DNA from 2 places in the Arthrobacter sp. T572 genome. Region 2 is predicted to be linked to the other one. Evidence: riboswitches for the same ligand, from Rfam matches in the RefSeq annotation. Region 2 holds a riboswitch; the other holds the start of a gene.
The links. Region 2 has a riboswitch for cyclic di-AMP ahead of ACUYMZ_RS04825 (aggregation-promoting factor C-terminal-like domain-containing protein). Riboswitches for the same ligand answer to the same signal wherever they lie in the genome.

Region 1 (7,861 bases), 210 kb from region 2:
GTGGTCAGGGACGGAGTGTTGTACGTCTGGTTCAGCTTGGAGTTGTCGATGGCCGTCTGGAGATCCAGGAAGTCGGGAATCCAACGGCCGCCGGCCTTGATGCGGGCTGCCCGCTCCAGGGCAGCGGGGGAGAAGAGGCCCAGCCACAGGCCGCCATCCGAGGCAAAGTTCTTCTGGGGTGCGAAGTAGTAGACATCCGACTCCGCAACATCAACGTCGAGGCCGCCGGCAGCGGAGGTGGCATCCACCAGCACCAGTGAGCCCTCATCGGCGCCGTCCACGCGCTTGACCGTCGCGGCAACGCCCGTGGAGGTCTCGTTCTGTGGCCAGGCATAGACGTCCACGACGGCCTCTGCCCTGGGCGCGGGACGCGTTCCGGGCTCGGACTTGATGATGGAGGACTCGTCCAGGAACGGGGCCTTGTTTGTGGCCGAAGCGAACTTGGAACCGAATTCGCCGAAGGAGAGGTGCTGGGCCTTCTTCTCCACCAGGCCGAACGCAGCAACATCCCAGAACGCAGTGGATCCGCCCACACCCAGGACAACCTCGTAGCCCTCGGGCGCGCGGAAGAACTGGCTGAGGCCCTCGCGGACCGAGCCCACAAGGTTCTTGACCGGAGCCTGGCGGTGGGAGGTGCCGAGGATGTTCTTCGCTGCAGCGGACAAGGCTTCTATTTGTTCCGGGCGGACCTTGGACGGTCCTGCACCGAAGCGGCCGTCCTTGGGCAGCAGGTCGGCGGGAATGGTGATGCTGTTGTCGCTCACGGTGGCTCCAATGTGTTTCGGTCAAAGATGGGGAGGTGGCAGGTGGCATCAGCTGCCCCTTCGACTCCCCAATTCTGCCTGACGGGGAGGGCGGGCACTAACCTCCGGTTGTCATAGTCCGCCACGTGGAACGGCGCCGGCTCCGAAGGCCCGGTCGCAGAGTGAAATTATCAAGAGTAATTCCAAATAAGCTAGGCTAAGGTTTGGCGTTCCTGAGCCGGAGGTTGTGCACCGACGGACTTGCCCGGGACGCGGTACGGTGGAGATTACGCAAGAACTGCGTTCGAGGAGAGCTGAGCTGGATGACGGATCTGATCGATACCACTGAGATGTATCTTCGGACCATTTTGGAGCTTGAAGAGGAGAACATTGTTGCTCTTCGCGCACGCATCGCCGAACGCCTCCGCCACTCAGGCCCCACGGTTTCCCAGACCATTGGCCGCATGGAGCGCGACGGCCTGGTGGTTGTCTCCAATGACCGCCACCTGGAACTGACGGAGGTCGGCCGCAAGCGCGCCACCGAGGTCATGCGCAAGCACCGCCTGGCTGAACGCCTCCTTGCCGACGTGATCGGCCTGGACTGGGCCTACGTCCACGATGAAGCGTGCCGGTGGGAGCACGTCATGAGCGAGCGGGTGGAGCGCAGGCTCTACGAACTCCTGGAACACCCCACTGAATCTCCGTACGGCAACCCGATTCCCGGCCTGGAAGCACTGGGCGGGTTGGGTGGCCAGCCGCTGGAACGCGGTGATGTCAACCTCCTGCAGGCCATGGACGGATACGCTTCGGACTCCCGTGTCGTGGTGAGTCGCCTGGCCGAGCCCATCCAGGTGGAGCCCGAGCTCCTGACCCAGCTTGACGAGGGCGGCATCCGCCCTGGCGCTGCCGTCTCGCTCGAACGCGTGGGTGAATACATCTCGGTCCGCGTACCCGGTATCGAAGGCGCCTTGGAGCTGCCGCCGGAAGTCGCAGCGCACGTCTTCGTCGCCGTCAACTGAACTCATGCCCGGGGCGCCGCCCGGTGCGTCCGGCGGGGTGGCGGATCTCACCTTTGGGATCAGCGCCAGCGTGTGACCTGCACTTTTCCGCAGGAAGTGGTATGGGCTCGCTCCGCCACGCCCCGTTTCTGTAGATAACGAATTTATTACTGCGGGCTTTAATCCCCTATAGTTATCTACTAGCGCTGATACCAAAGCGTTACCTGATCTGGAGCCGAACTCTGCCAGCAGATCAGGTGTGCCATCCACCACTGGCAGAGGCGGGGGAACCACAAGCGGCTGTCTAAAGAAGCAGCCTTGGGGTGAAGCCCGCAGCAGAAGTGCCTACTGACGCAAGTCCCTCCTGGGATACCTGTGTGCCGTGTGCGCTTTGTGCGGGCCGGGTCTGAACTCTCTGATCCGAATCCGACAGCTAACTTCGCAGGCTTTTCAGAGAGGAACAGAGTTTGACATCGCAGAACGCCAGGGGCCGCCGACGCGCGACCGGCCCCGCTACTGAGCTGCGGCCAGCCCGCGTCGTAACGGAGATCCGGCCCCGCGACACCCAGCGTCAGGTGCGCCGCCGTAAGAGCCCGTTGCGCCAGGTTGCCGACTTCGCCGCAGCCAGTGGCGTCGGGCAGAAAGCCGGTGTAGCGCTTGCCGCCACCGGCCTTGCCCTGACTGTCGGTCTGCCGGCCACCAGTCCGGTGATGGCCACCTCCGAGTCGGGCCAGACCGAGGCCGCGTTGACACTCGCGGGCGGCAGCCAGCCCGAGGTTTCCGCGGAAGCGTCGGCCAAGATCGATTTCAGCCGCGCAGCCGTTGCTACTGCGGCGGATCCTGACGGCAAGCTCAAGCAGCTCCTGAGTGCACAATCTGCCGAGAGCATCCAGCGTGCCTCATCCGTCGGCAGCCTGGGCAGCCCGCTGGACACGCTCAGCACGGCTTCTCCGTTCGGCTACCGCATCAGCCCCCTCACGGGCGGCGCCGGCGACTTCCACCGCGGGCAGGACTTTGTGGCCCAGTGCGGCACCGCTGTCCATGCGGCAGCAGCCGGCAAGGTCACGTTCGCCGGATGGCACGAGTACGGTGGAGGCAACCGCGTGGTGGTAGACCACGGCAACGGCCTCGAGACCACGTACAACCACTTGTCGTCGTTCAGCGTGAAGGTCGGCCAGACCGTCAGCCGCGGAGACACTGTTGCCCTGAGCGGCACCACCGGCGCCTCCACCGGCTGCCACCTCCACTTCGAGGTCCAGGTCAACGGCGAAGTCGTTGACCCCATGGGTTGGCTCTGAGCCAGAGCTGATGGTCGTCTCTCGCATTTGTGACACGCCCCGTGATCTGAATGTGACATTGAAGCACTTCTGTTGTACCGTCTAAATCGCATCGGCTTCCAGGGAGCCGATGCACTTGGGTGGATTGCCTAGCTCTGCCACCATCCAGGGTCCGTTCGCAAAATTCGTCTGGCAGGGGCGGGGGAACCACTTCCGGCCTTTTTTGAAGGCCTAGGGGTTAAGTCGCAAAGCTTCCTTGAAGCGGAGCGGCCGGATGACTCCCATCCGAATCCGACAGCTCACCTCGCAGGCATTGGGAGAGGCTACCTTCGTGTCTTCACGCACTACCCCTGCGCGCCACCGCGCCGAAACGGTTCGCACGAACCCTTTGAACAACCTTTCCAAGGCTGTTTCCACCAATGCAGGCACCGTAGGACGCCAGGCCGCCGTTCTGGCCGCAGCTTCAGGACTTGTCCTCAGCGTTGGAATGCCCGCCCAGGCAGCTGACACCGACGTCTCCAAGTCGGAATCGTCAAGCACCCAGCAGCTCGTGACCACCGCAGTGGTTACCGCCGAGCCCACCGCCACGGTTTCCTTCGAAAGCCCCGTCGTGGCCACCAAGGAAGCCCCCAAGGTCCAGCGCGCTTCCCAGACCACCCGCACGCAGGCCGGCAACGGTGGTTCCACCAGCGGTGCTGCAGTGACGGCCCAGTCTTCCAAGGCCAAGGACTCCGCTTCCAGCGCAGCCGCTTCGGGCCTCGCCGCCATTGCCTACACCGGCATTGGCCACCCCTACGTCTGGGGCGGCACCAGCCCCAACGGTTGGGACTGCTCAGGTTTCACCCAGTGGGTTTACGCCCAGGCCGGCATCAGCATCCCCCGCGTCAACGCATGGACCGCCATGAAGCCCACCAGCACGCCGGCTCCCGGTGACCTGGTGATGCAGAACGGTGGAGCCCACGTGGGCATCTACGTTGGCAACGGCATGATGATCAGCGCCCTCAACCCCAGCCAGGGCACGCTGCTCCACTCGGTGGCTTCCACCGGCAGCTCCTCGTTCTACACCCTCGGCTAGCACATCCCGTTCGGGGCAAGCCAGCATGCCCCCCAAGTGCTGGCCTGCCGAACCGGACGCGTCCCCAACCGCGTCCGGATACGACAAAAGAGAGTAACCATGACGAGTGCAAACAAGAATGCACGGCACCGCGCTGAGGCCCCCAAGACCAGCTCCATCGCCGTCATCGCCAAGGCCGTCAGCGGCAATGCAGGCGGCGTTGGCCGCCAGGCAGCCGTTATCGCCGCTGCATCAGGCCTGGTCCTGACCAGTGGTGTTGCTGCCAACGCGGCCGACACCAACATCCAGCGCGAGTCCACCGCCACCACGACACTCGACGTGCAGGCCGTTGCCCAGGCAACCATTGCAGCCGATTCCACCGTGGCCATCTCCTACGAGCGCCCCGTCGTCACGACGGTTGAAGCTCCGGCTCCCGTGGTGGAGAAGGCTCCCGCAAAGGCTGAAACCAAAGCCGCTTCCGGTGCCACCACGCAGTCCGGTGCGGCCAATGTTTCGGTCAGCACTGCGGCCCCTGCCACCAAGGCTCCCGCCGCCTCCAGCGGCCTGGGTGCCGCGATCGCCGCGGCAGCCTACGCACAGTTGGGTGTCACGCAGGACTGCACCATGCTGGTGACCAACTCCCTTGCGGCTGTGGGAATCAACTTCCACGACTGGCCGGCCGGTTACCTTTCGTTGGGACGCACGGTGAGCGCAGCTGAAGCGCAGCCGGGAGACCTGATCTACTACGCCAACGGCGGCTACGGCGGAATGGCACACATTGCCGTTTACGTCGGCAACGGCATGGCAGTGCACGGCGGATGGAACGGATCCACCACCGCACTGTTCAGTGCAAATGTCGGCTCAGGCCCCGTTTTCATCCGGGTCAACGGCTGATCGATCATCCCAAGGGAACCCCGCAGGCACAACGCCTGCGGGGTTTCCTCGTTTTAACGCCGCCACGTTTGCCCGGGAACAGGTGTCCCGCACGTGAACATTGACCGACACCACAGGGGAATCAACAGAATAATTCGTTGATATGGCATATAAGTGCTTACCCTTGTCTTGTCGATCCACAGCCCGTACATGCAGAGGGCAGCCGGCCCTCGTGCCCCTGACGGGTGCGGCCGTGAAGAGGTACGTGCATGCGCACACTCGTTCTGAATGCTGGATATGAACCGCTGGCGGTAGTGACTTTCCGCCGGGCGCTGGTCCTTGTGCTGGCCGGAAAAGCAAGCGTAGTGGCCGAAGGCGACGAGCCTGTCGTCGGGCCGCAGGAAATCCTGGGTCGCCCCACCGTGATTCTCCTTAACCGCTACATCCGTCCCCGCTACAACAGGATCACAGCTGTGAGCCGCCGCGGAGTCCTCCGCCGTGACGGACACCGTTGCGCTTACTGCGGCAAAACAGCACACACCATAGACCACGTCCACCCCAAGTCCAGGGGCGGCGCGGATTCCTGGGAAAACCTGGTTGCGGCGTGCTTGAAATGCAACAACGCCAAGAGCGACCACACACTCGCCGAGATGGGATGGAAACTCCGTTTCACGCCCGGCGTTCCCACAGGAACTACGTGGCAGATCAAGGAACTCGAGAAACCTGCACCGGACTGGGATCCGTTCTTGTTGCCGGAGTCGGCTGCCTGATCGATTTCCGCCGGGCTCCCGCCAGTGGCGGTAGTCTGGCCGGATGGAGTTCAATGCCGTGATCCTGGCGGGTGGCAGGGCCACCCGCCTCGGTGGCGTGCCCAAGCAGGGATTGACGTACGACGGCGCCACCCTCCTTTCGCTGGCACTGCGGGCTGCCGCTGGTGCGGGCTCGGTAGTAGTGGTTGGGCCGCCGGGCCCCGACCTTCCTCCAGGGGTGCTGAGGGCGCGCGAGGAACCCGCGTATGCAGGACCGGCCGCTGCGATAGCTGCGGGTTTGGCGGCGTTGGAGTCGGGGGGTGGGTCCGCTCCGTGGACGTTGGTGCTGGCATGCGACATGCCGCATGCCGCCAGGGGCGTGGGAACACTGCTCGACCAGGTCGCCCGGGCTTCCGGAAAGCAGGGTGCAATGGCAGTGTCGGCGGACGGGCGGCAACAACCCCTCCTGGGCATTTACAGGACGGACGCCTTGGCGGTGGAGATTGCCTCCGCCGCGGATAGCGGCACGTTAACGAACGCCTCGGTATTCCGGCTGCTTGCTAGGCTGAACCTGCTGGCAGTGCCCGTCCCTGTTGGTTCCACCGACGACGTGGACACCTGGGAGGACGCGGCTGCCCTGGGCGTGGACACAGGCCCGGACCGTGACAAGAAACTGGAGGCGGACATGAAGAGCCAGGACGAGACGCTTGAGGAATGGTGCCGTGCGCTGTTGCAGGCTTTTGAACTTGAGGGTGTAGAGGTGGACGTCAACGAGGTCCTTGCGGTGGCAGGCGTCGCGGCCCATTCCGTGGTCCGGCCGGCCGCCCCGCTGGCTACCTTCATTGCCGGATACGCTGCCGGCATGGCCCGGGGTATCGGGCAGGCCGATGATGACGCCGCGATGGCCGCTGCCCTGAACCTCGCGCGCCAGGTGGCCAAGCAGTATGCGGACCCTGAAGCCGCCAAGGAAACCAGCGGCGGCACGGGGACCGAGGCGGAGTGACCGAGGCCCCGGACCAGGGCCACCACGCAGCACACACCTGGCACGAGGCCCGCGAGCGGGCCTTCGATGGCGCTGTTCCCATACCTGCCGGCCCCGTGCTTCTTTCCGCGGCCCTGGGGCGGACCCTGGCCGAGGACGCCGTGGCCTTACAGGATATGCCGCACTACGCGTCCTCAGCCATGGACGGTTGGGCCGTCAACGGAAGCGGTCCATGGATCCTGAATGAGCCCGGCCAGCGGCTGGCCCCGCACCAGGCAAGTCCCATTGTCACCGGAGGCCTTATTCCTCCCGGAGCCAAGGCGGTGCTCCGCAGTGAAAACGGCGTCATCACCGCCGATGAGGACGGCCTTCCGATCCTCACCGTCGGGGGAGGGGCCAAGCCCGGGGAGCCGCGCAACGGGCAGCACATCCGGAAAGCGGCGGAAGAGGCCGCGGAAGGTGATGTGCTGATTAAGGCAGGCACCATCCTGAACCCTGCGCATCTTGCCCTCGCGGCCCTCGCGGGCCTGGATGAGCTGGTGGTCCTCGGCAAACCCCTGGTGCGGTTCCTGCTCACGGGCTCGGAAGTCGTATCGGCCGGAGTTCCCGGACCAGGCGAGGTCCGGGACACCTTCGGACCCCAACTGGGCGCCGTGGTGGGCCTGCTGGGCGGAATTCCGGGGGAGCAGGTCCGGGTGGGCGACAGCTATGAAGAGTGGCTGGCCGCGCTGCGGGAAGTTGAGCCAGGTACCGCCGCCGAAGTCACAGCAGAGGTGGGCGGAGCGCCGGAGCCGCCTGCCGACGTCGTAATTACCACGGGCGGGACCGGACGCTCCGGAACGGACCATTTCCGGCGCGCGGTGGCGGAGCTGGGTGGACACCTGCTCATCGATGGCATCGCCATGCGCCCGGGACACCCTGCCGTCCTTGCCGAACTGCCGGACGGACGGTATATTCTGGGCCTTCCGGGCAACCCCTTGGCGGCCATGATGGCGTTGTTCACCATCGGCGGGCCCTTGCTTGCGGCCCTGGGCCATGGGCAGCTTGCTGACATCGGTGAGGTTCCGTGCGGCGCCATGATCGACGCCGACCCCGGCCGGACGCGGCTGATGCCCTTCAAGCTGGTGTACGGCCTTGCATCGCCAGCGCAGCACGCAGGCCCTGGAATGATGCGCGGCCTCGCTG
Region 2 (7,861 bases):
TCGGCAGACCGCCGTCGGGCTTTCCGTCCACGCCGTCCCGCAAGCCGGACCCCTTGGAGGCGCGGGGCCAGGCCGCTGGAACCTTGAATGCGCGGATCAACGGTTCAACGGTCAACAGCTCGGGACTGATCGACGCGGAGGGAAACCGCGTCTCCTTGTCCCAGGACGACCAACAGGTACTGCTCTCCCTGCCCAAGGACAGCACCCCCGTGGACCGCTCCCTCTCCAACGGCGACTACCGCTTGGTGGCAGTGGAAACGGCATACGGAGATGTCATTGTCACCGGCCTGCCGCTGGCGGACAAGCAAAGCGCGGAGGCGTCGCTGGTGTGGACCATGGTGTTCGTGTCGCTGGGAGGACTGGCGTTGATCGGACTGGCCGGTACCGTCATCATCCGCAGGACCATGCGGCCCTTGGAGCAATTGTCCGACGTCGCCACCAAGGTCTCCCGCCTGCCCCTCGACGCCGGCGAGGTGGCTTTGGCGGTACGGGTACCTCCGGGAGCGGCCCACCCCGGCACGGAAGTGGGCAGCGTGGGCCATGCCCTGAACCAGATGCTCGACAACGTTGCCAGTGCCTTGGAAGCGCGGCAGGCAAGCGAAACCAAGGTGCGCCAGTTCGTGGCGGACGCCTCACACGAACTCCGCACACCGCTCACCGCAATCCGCGGATACACCGAGTTGCTCCGCATGACCGAGAACTTCACCGAGGACGGCCGGAAGTCCCTGGCCCGCGTCCAGAGCCAGTCGGAACGCATGACAGCCTTGGTCGAAGACCTGCTCCTGCTCGCCAGGCTGGATGAAGGACAGGCGTTGAAGGTCTCGGATGTCGACCTCACCCAGTTGGTGATCGAAACGGTCAGCGACGAGAAAGTGATGGCGCCGGACCACCACTGGAAGCTGCGGCTGCCCGACGAACCAGTCACCGTGCGCGGGGACGCGACACAGCTCCACCAAGTGCTGGCCAACCTGCTCTCCAATGCACGCAAGCACACGGATGCCGGGACAACGGTGGAAACCGGCGTCATGCTGTCCAACGACGGCAACGCTGTGGTGACCGTGACAGACAACGGGCCTGGTATTCCGGGGGATTTCCAGGCGCGCATCTTCTCCCGTTTTGCCAGGGCAGACGCCGCGAGGTCAGGCTCCGAAGGTACCTCCGGGCTGGGCCTTTCCATCGTAGAGTCCATCGTGCGCGCACACGGCGGTACCGTGGACGTCACATCCCGGCCCGGGCGCACCGAGTTCGCCCTCCGCCTCCCTCTGGGGAGCGCCGCACGCCTGTAACAAAATGGCAAGGCGACGCACCAGCGTCGTGATCTCTGTTACCCAAATGTGACTTAAGCCGATTCGTCCTGTACCGTCGAAAGGGTGGGTCGCCCCAACCTGACCCACACCCGGGATGCGCCGAGCTCTGCCACTTCCCGGAGTTCCGTTCTCACCCAAAGGCAGAGACGGGGGACCCAGAGTCTCCGGGCCCGTGCATTGATTGCCGGCCCTTGGGGTGAAGCCGCTGCTGCGCGCGCGGCCGGATGACCTCATCCGAACCCGACAGCTAACTCCGCAGGCGCTGAGAGGTAATCACACATGTCTGAATTGAACGATCAGACGCGCCCTTCCGCGCGTCACCGTGACGATCACAACGCTCCGCTGACCAAATCGCAGGCTGTCCTGAAGGACGCTGCCCGCCGTGGCAAGACCGGTCAGCGCATGTCCGTAGTAGCCGGCGTCGTGGCTGCCGCGCTGGGTGTTGCATCGCTGGGCACCGCCGCAAACGCTGCCTTCAACCTCCCGGAACTGAGCCAGGCCGCCGAAACCCAGGCCAACGCCCAGGTCAGCACCAACAAGGCTGCCGAGATCGCTGCTTCGATGGACGCTGCTGCCGCCCAGGGCGCAGCTGACCGTGCAGTTGCAGACAAGGCCGCTGCCGAACAGGCTGCCGCAGAGAAGGCCGCCGCCGACAAGGCCGCGGCTGAAAAAGCTGCTGCGGAGCAGGCCGCTGCTGTCCAGGCCGCAGCCGAGAAAGCCGCCGCTGATGCTGCCGCCAAGCAGGCCGCCGATGCCGCAGCCGCCGAGAAAGCCGCTGCAGCTGCCGCAGCCGCTGCCGCTCCCAAGGCCATCGACGACCCCGCCGCCGCAAAAGCCTACGCTGCCAGCATCCTGGCAAACTACGGTTGGGGCGCCGGCGAGATGGTCGCCCTGAACACGCTGTGGGAGAAGGAATCGAACTGGCGAACCACAGCCACCAACCCTTCCAGTGGCGCCTATGGGATCGTCCAGTCACTGCCGGCAAGCAAGATGGCCACTGCGGGCGCCGATTGGCAGACCAACTACCAGACCCAGATCAAGTGGGGCCTGAACTACATCAAGGAACGCTACGGCTCGCCTTCCGCAGCCCTCGCCTTCCACTTGGCCAACAACTGGTACTAAGCCAGGCCTGAGCCAGAGCGTCGGTCCGCACCATTCCTTCTGAAAGGAACGGTGCGGACCGGCGCTTTTTCATCCCCTTGAATCTGTGCCCGGCAGGTTTATGCCCCGGCAGCTAGGCTTCAGCCTCCGCAGCGCGTCTGACGGCAGCGACGGATGCGGCGACATCGTCCGCATCCGTGGACCAGTTGCTCACGGAGATGCGCAGGATGTCACGGCCATGCCACACCGAACCGGACATCCACACCACCCCTTCGGCCATGACTCTCTGCGTGACCCGGCGGGTACGTTCATCGCTGCCGAAACTGACCGACACCTGGGTGAACACCACGTCGTTCAGGATCTCGACCCCGGGGATCGCAGCCAGCCCCTCGGCCAAGGCCCTGGCGTTTGCCGCCAGCTTCTCCACCATTGCGATCGTCCCGGACCGCCCCAACGAGCGGAGTGCAGCCCACACCGGGATGCCCCTGGCACGGCGGGAAAGCTCCGGCACTTTCTCGTGCGGGTCGCCGGGGCCGTGGTCATCTGCGGGCAGGTAGCTGGCATGTACACCGAAAGTCCGGCGCATGACATCCGGCCGGGACACGATGGCCAGGCCTGAATCGTAGGGGACATTCAAGGTCTTGTGAGCATCGGTAGCCCAGGAATCCGCGGTTTCCAGCCCCGGCAGGTACTTGCCCAGCTCCGGGCTGACTGCCGCCCACAATCCGAAGGCACCGTCAACGTGGACCCAGGCGCCTTTCCCGTGGGCCAAGCGCACCGCCTCCTGGACGGGGTCGAAGGCACCTGAATGGATGTTTCCCGCTTGCAAGCACACGATCGCCGGGCCTGGCTGCCCGTCCATGGCGGCTGCCAATGCCTCCGGGATGATGCGTCCCTGGTCATCCACGTCCACCGGCGTGCAGTTTCCCAAGCCAAGATAACGGACCACCAGGTCGATGACCTCGTGCCGTTCCCGGCCAACAAACACCGTGACGCGCGGTCCTCCTGCGAGCCCCAAAGTGGCCAGGTCCCACCCCGCCTGCTCCAACACGTACTGGCGCCCTGCTGCCAGCCCCACGAAGTTGGCCATCGTCGCCCCGGTGGTGAAGCCGACGTCGGAGTTTTCGGGAAGGTGCAGCAAGTCCAGCAACCAGGCCGCCGCAGCCTCCTCAATGGCCGCAGCAGATGGCGTCGCGAACCGCAGTCCGGTGTTTTGGTCCCATGCGCTGACCATCCAGTCGGCTGCGAGGGCTGCCGGTAGGGTCCCGCCGATCACCCAGCCGAAGAACCTGCCTGACTGCATGGCCATCAGGCCCGGCTCCGCCACCGCAACCAGCTCATCGATCACCGCTGCCGGGTCGGTGGGGCCCTCCGGGAGCGGGGAACCAAGCTTGGCCGCAACCTGGTCGGCATCCATGGTGGGGCGGACTGAACGCGTGGGCACTGATGCCAGCCACTGCTTGGCGTGCGCCATCGCCCGCTCCAGTGCTGCATCGTACGCCTCCGGCAACGCAGACATGGGCACAGCCTACGCCGGACGCCCCGATTGGAACAGAGCTATAGCGTCAGGGTGATCAGGTGTCCGCCGTCGATGTCCTTGACGGCCTTGACCGTCACCGCCGAGTAGTTGGGAATCCGCCACATTCCGGGCTCCAGCGCCCCGCCGGCATCACCAACCACGACCGTCCGCATGCCTGCTGCGCGGGCTGCGGCAATGCCTGCGGGCGCGTCTTCGAAAACCACGACGTCGGCCGGTTCCGCGCCCAGCAGCTCCGCGGCTTTGAGGTATCCCTCCGGGTGCGGTTTGCCGCGCGTGACAGCCTCGGCGGTCACCGCCGTCGTGGGCATGGTCAGCCCGGCGGCCTGCATGCGGATGTCGGCCAGTACCCGATCGGCGGACGTCACCAGGGCGATCGCGTCGTCTGGCAGGGCTTTCAGGAGGGTCTCGGCGCCGGGCAGGGCAATGATGCCGTCCGTGCGGTTGCGTTCCATCTCGCCCAATTCCGCTGTGAGGGCCACGACGTCGGCCCCTTCCGGTGCGTAGCGTCTGATGGTGTCACCGGCCTGGACGCCATGGGACGTCCGCAGAATCTCGTTGTAATCCAGCCGGTAACGCTCCGCGAATTCAAGCCAGACCTGCTCCACGATTGCCGTGGAATCAACCAGTGTTCCGTCCATGTCGAAGAGGACTGCGCGGACGGCAAGGCTCTGTTGTGAATGTGATGGCTGCGCGGCAGGAAGGCTCATACGTCCATCCTGCCGCACAGCGGGCTTGCGGTGCTTGGCGTCGGCTCAGCCGTTCGGGCGCTGGGGTAAGTACTGGACCGCCCACCTGTTGCCGTCAGGATCGGCGAAATAGACAAAGTGCCCCCAGTCCTGGATGTCGATGTCGCTGACATCCACACCGTTTCCCTTGAGCTGCGCATGTGCCTTGTTGATGTCGGCCACCACAACTTGCAGATTCGGTGCGGAGCCTGGAGGGGCGTCAGTGAGGCCTTCTCCGATGGCGATGGAGCAGGCCGATCCGGGCGGGGTGAGTTGGACAAAGCGGATGCCGTCGGTGGGACGCTCATCGAAATCGGCGTTGAAACCGACTTTGTTGACGTAGAAATCCTTCGCGCGATCGACGTCGGACACAGGGACAAACACCAGTTCAAGTTTCCAGTCCATGCGCCACAGGCTAACGGGGCAGGGTGGAAAGCGGTAGGGGGCAATCGCTCCTAGCGGCCTGAGGTGGGCGCTGGTCGATGTCGTTCTCGAATACTGATCGCAAGGGATAGCAGTGCGGCACAGACCACAGCTACTCCCCCGCTGATCACAAGGACCTCCACGACCGAAGAGTGAGGCGCCGTACTGTCTGTGAACGCCCTGACGTGGGAGACCGCAAAACTCATTGCCGCATCAGGAAACACCAAGAGCGTGGCCGGAGTACCGTAGCCGTACAGCGTATGGGACACCGCCCGCACGGCTCCGGGGCCGGCCTTTCGGACCAGAATCCAACAAGCCACGGCTGAGGCTCCCGTCCAGAGGAGGAACCACAAGACGTTGCCGAGGTTGGAGCCTGCCCCGAATGCCGCGTAGGACTCGGCAACGCCCCGACCGGAGAATTGCGCCGAAGTGACGTAGACGGCGTAGCCGCCAAGAGCCCATGAGAGCAAAGCGGCCCCCGGCAGAATCCATTTCACCTAAGTTTCCTCCCCAATTACATGTGGCTATCAGGAGAGGTCCGTGACGGAGGAGACTCAGCCCGCGATGCCGTACAGTCGGTCGCCCGCGTCGCCGAGGCCCGGGACGATGTAGGACTTCTCGTTGAGCTTCTCATCGATCGAGGCGAGCACGATCTTCACGTTCTTGTCCGCGAGTTCCTCTTCGAGCTTGGACAGGCCCTCGGGGGCGGCCAGAAGGCAAATGCACGTGACGTCGGAGGCGCCGCGCTTGAACAGGAATTTGATGGCTTCGCGCAGCGTGCCACCCGTAGCGAGCATCGGATCCAGGACGAACACTTGGCGGCCGGTGAGGTCCTCGGGGAGGCGCTCGGCGTAGGTGATGATGTCCAGGGTTTCCTCGTCGCGCGCCATGCCCAGGAAGCCAACCTCGGCGGTGGGAACCAGTTTGGTCATGCCCTCGAGCATCCCCAGGCCTGCACGGAGGATCGGAACCACCAAGGGCGTGGGCTTGGTGAAAGCCGTACCGATGGTCTTGGTGACCGGGGTCTCGATTTCCACGGGCTGTGTCTTGACCTCACGGGTGGCCTCGTAGGCCAGCAAGGTGACGAGTTCTTCGGTAAGTTGCCGGAAGACCGGTGAAGGGGTGTTCTTGTCCCGCAGTACGGTGAGCTTGTGAGCGACCAGCGGGTGGTCCACGACGAGTGTGCGCATCCCCCAAAACTATCATTGAGACATGAGCCCTACCGAGCCGTATCACGCAGAACACAGTGCTTGGATGGGCCTTGCCTTGGATGAGGCCCGGCTGGCGTTGGAAACGGACGACGTGCCCATTGGGGCTGTGGTTTTAGGGCCCGACGGCGGCGTGCTGGGTTCGGGGTGCAACGAACGGGAAGCGCACGGCGACCCGACCGCGCACGCCGAGATCGTCGCTATCCGTCAGGCAGCCGCTGCGCTGCAACGGCACGCGTTGGAGCTGGGCGAAGGTGGTGACGGGTGGCGCTTGGAAGACTGCACCTTGGTTGTCACCTTGGAACCGTGCGCCATGTGTGCCGGTGCGATCGTCCTGGCCCGGATCCCGCGCGTCGTGTTCGGTGCGTGGGACGAGAAAGCCGGAGCCGTTGGTTCCGTGTTCGATATCCTTCGCGAGCGCCGCCTCAACCACTGGGTAGAGGTCTATGCGGGCGTTCGTGAGGACGAATGCGCTGCGCTGCTGAAAGAGTTCTTCGCCGCGCACCGCTCTACCCCCCGCGAGATGGCAGTTAATGGCAATCCGACGCCGCGGGATCGCCATTAACTGTCATCTCGGCGGACGAGCGAGGGCTGCCAGCACTGTCGCCGCCGTGTGCTCCCAGCCCGGGAGATCGTTTCGGGCGTAGACGGCTGCCCGGCGCCAGGACTCCCGGGTCGCAGGGTCAGTGAGCCAGGCGCGGAGGGCGTTTGCCAGGTCGCTGGGCCCTTCGACGGCCACGGTCCGTCCAGCACCGGAGGTTCCCAGCGCTTCTACGGCCCCTGTCCCCTCCCGCACGATGACGGGTACGCCATGAGCCAGCGACTCGATCACGACCATTCCGAACGCCTCCGACTTCGAGATAAGGATGCTCAGGTCAGCGGCGTGCCATTGATCCGCAAGGTCTTGCCCGCTGAGCTCGCCGGTGAGGGTGATGCGGCGTTCCAGTCCGTAATGTTCGACGGCGGCACGCACCTCTGCCGCGTACGCCGGGTCTGCGTCGGGCGAGCCAATTATGGCCGCACTCCATGCCAGGTCTTTGCGTTGACTCAGCGCTTCCACGAGCAGCGTTTGCTGCTTATTCGGCAGCAGTGCCGCAACAGCCAAGATGCGCGGGGGCTCGGAACCAGTGGCTACGTCGGCGGCTTCCGCTCCGGGCCGTGCCACCACAACGTCGAGTGGGCCGTGCTTGGCTTGCAATTCCGCTGCCGCATGGTTGCTCGGGCAGATCACGCCCGCAGCCGCGGCCAGCGCCTTACCCTCCAGCAGTGGGTGATCCGCGAGCGCCATGTGCGAGAGGATCCACACCTTCGCTCCGCCACCAACGGCGGCCGCCACCTCCTCCGGCGCCCCGCTCGCAACCAAACCGTCGGCAATCACCGTGGTTCCGCCGTCGAGCGCGTCCGCGAACCGCTGCCGGTCAGCCGGGCTGCCCACGGGCCAATCGCCGTCGACGGTTACTGTCTCAACCTCGGCGCCCAAGGCCGCCAAATGCTCAGCGAGTGCCGCGTTGTACTTGTTGCCGCCCGAGCCATGGCGGACGTTGCCGGGGACGATGA

Region 1: another riboswitch for cyclic di-AMP. It lies ahead of ACUYMZ_RS05800 (C40 family peptidase); the one in region 2 lies ahead of ACUYMZ_RS04825 (aggregation-promoting factor C-terminal-like domain-containing protein).

Annotation. Positions count from the first base shown of each region.
Region 1 is NZ_JBRAZQ010000002.1:977,505-985,365, forward strand. Features, by position in the region: gene serC (phosphoserine transaminase) at 1-764, opposite strand, end outside; gene ACUYMZ_RS05790 (iron-dependent transcriptional repressor DtxR) at 1,067-1,762, shown strand; cyclic di-AMP (ydaO/yuaA leader) riboswitch at 1,965-2,204, shown strand; gene ACUYMZ_RS05795 (M23 family metallopeptidase) at 2,209-3,039, shown strand; cyclic di-AMP (ydaO/yuaA leader) riboswitch at 3,186-3,345, shown strand; gene ACUYMZ_RS05800 (C40 family peptidase) at 3,350-4,093, shown strand; gene ACUYMZ_RS05805 (NlpC/P60 family protein) at 4,193-4,966, shown strand; gene ACUYMZ_RS05810 (HNH endonuclease) at 5,215-5,715, shown strand; gene ACUYMZ_RS05815 (NTP transferase domain-containing protein) at 5,759-6,697, shown strand; gene ACUYMZ_RS05820 (molybdopterin molybdotransferase MoeA) at 6,694-7,861, shown strand, end outside.
Region 2 is NZ_JBRAZQ010000002.1:763,387-771,247, reverse strand. Features, by position in the region: gene ACUYMZ_RS04830 (sensor histidine kinase) at 1-1,286, shown strand, start outside; cyclic di-AMP (ydaO/yuaA leader) riboswitch at 1,420-1,581, shown strand; gene ACUYMZ_RS04825 (aggregation-promoting factor C-terminal-like domain-containing protein) at 1,587-2,429, shown strand; gene ACUYMZ_RS04820 (pyridoxal phosphate-dependent decarboxylase family protein) at 2,542-3,927, opposite strand; gene ACUYMZ_RS04815 (HAD-IA family hydrolase) at 3,966-4,655, opposite strand; gene ACUYMZ_RS04810 (glyoxalase superfamily protein) at 4,701-5,078, opposite strand; gene upp (uracil phosphoribosyltransferase) at 5,651-6,286, opposite strand; gene tadA (tRNA adenosine(34) deaminase TadA) at 6,309-6,869, shown strand; gene ACUYMZ_RS04795 (glycosyltransferase) at 6,873-7,861, opposite strand, start outside.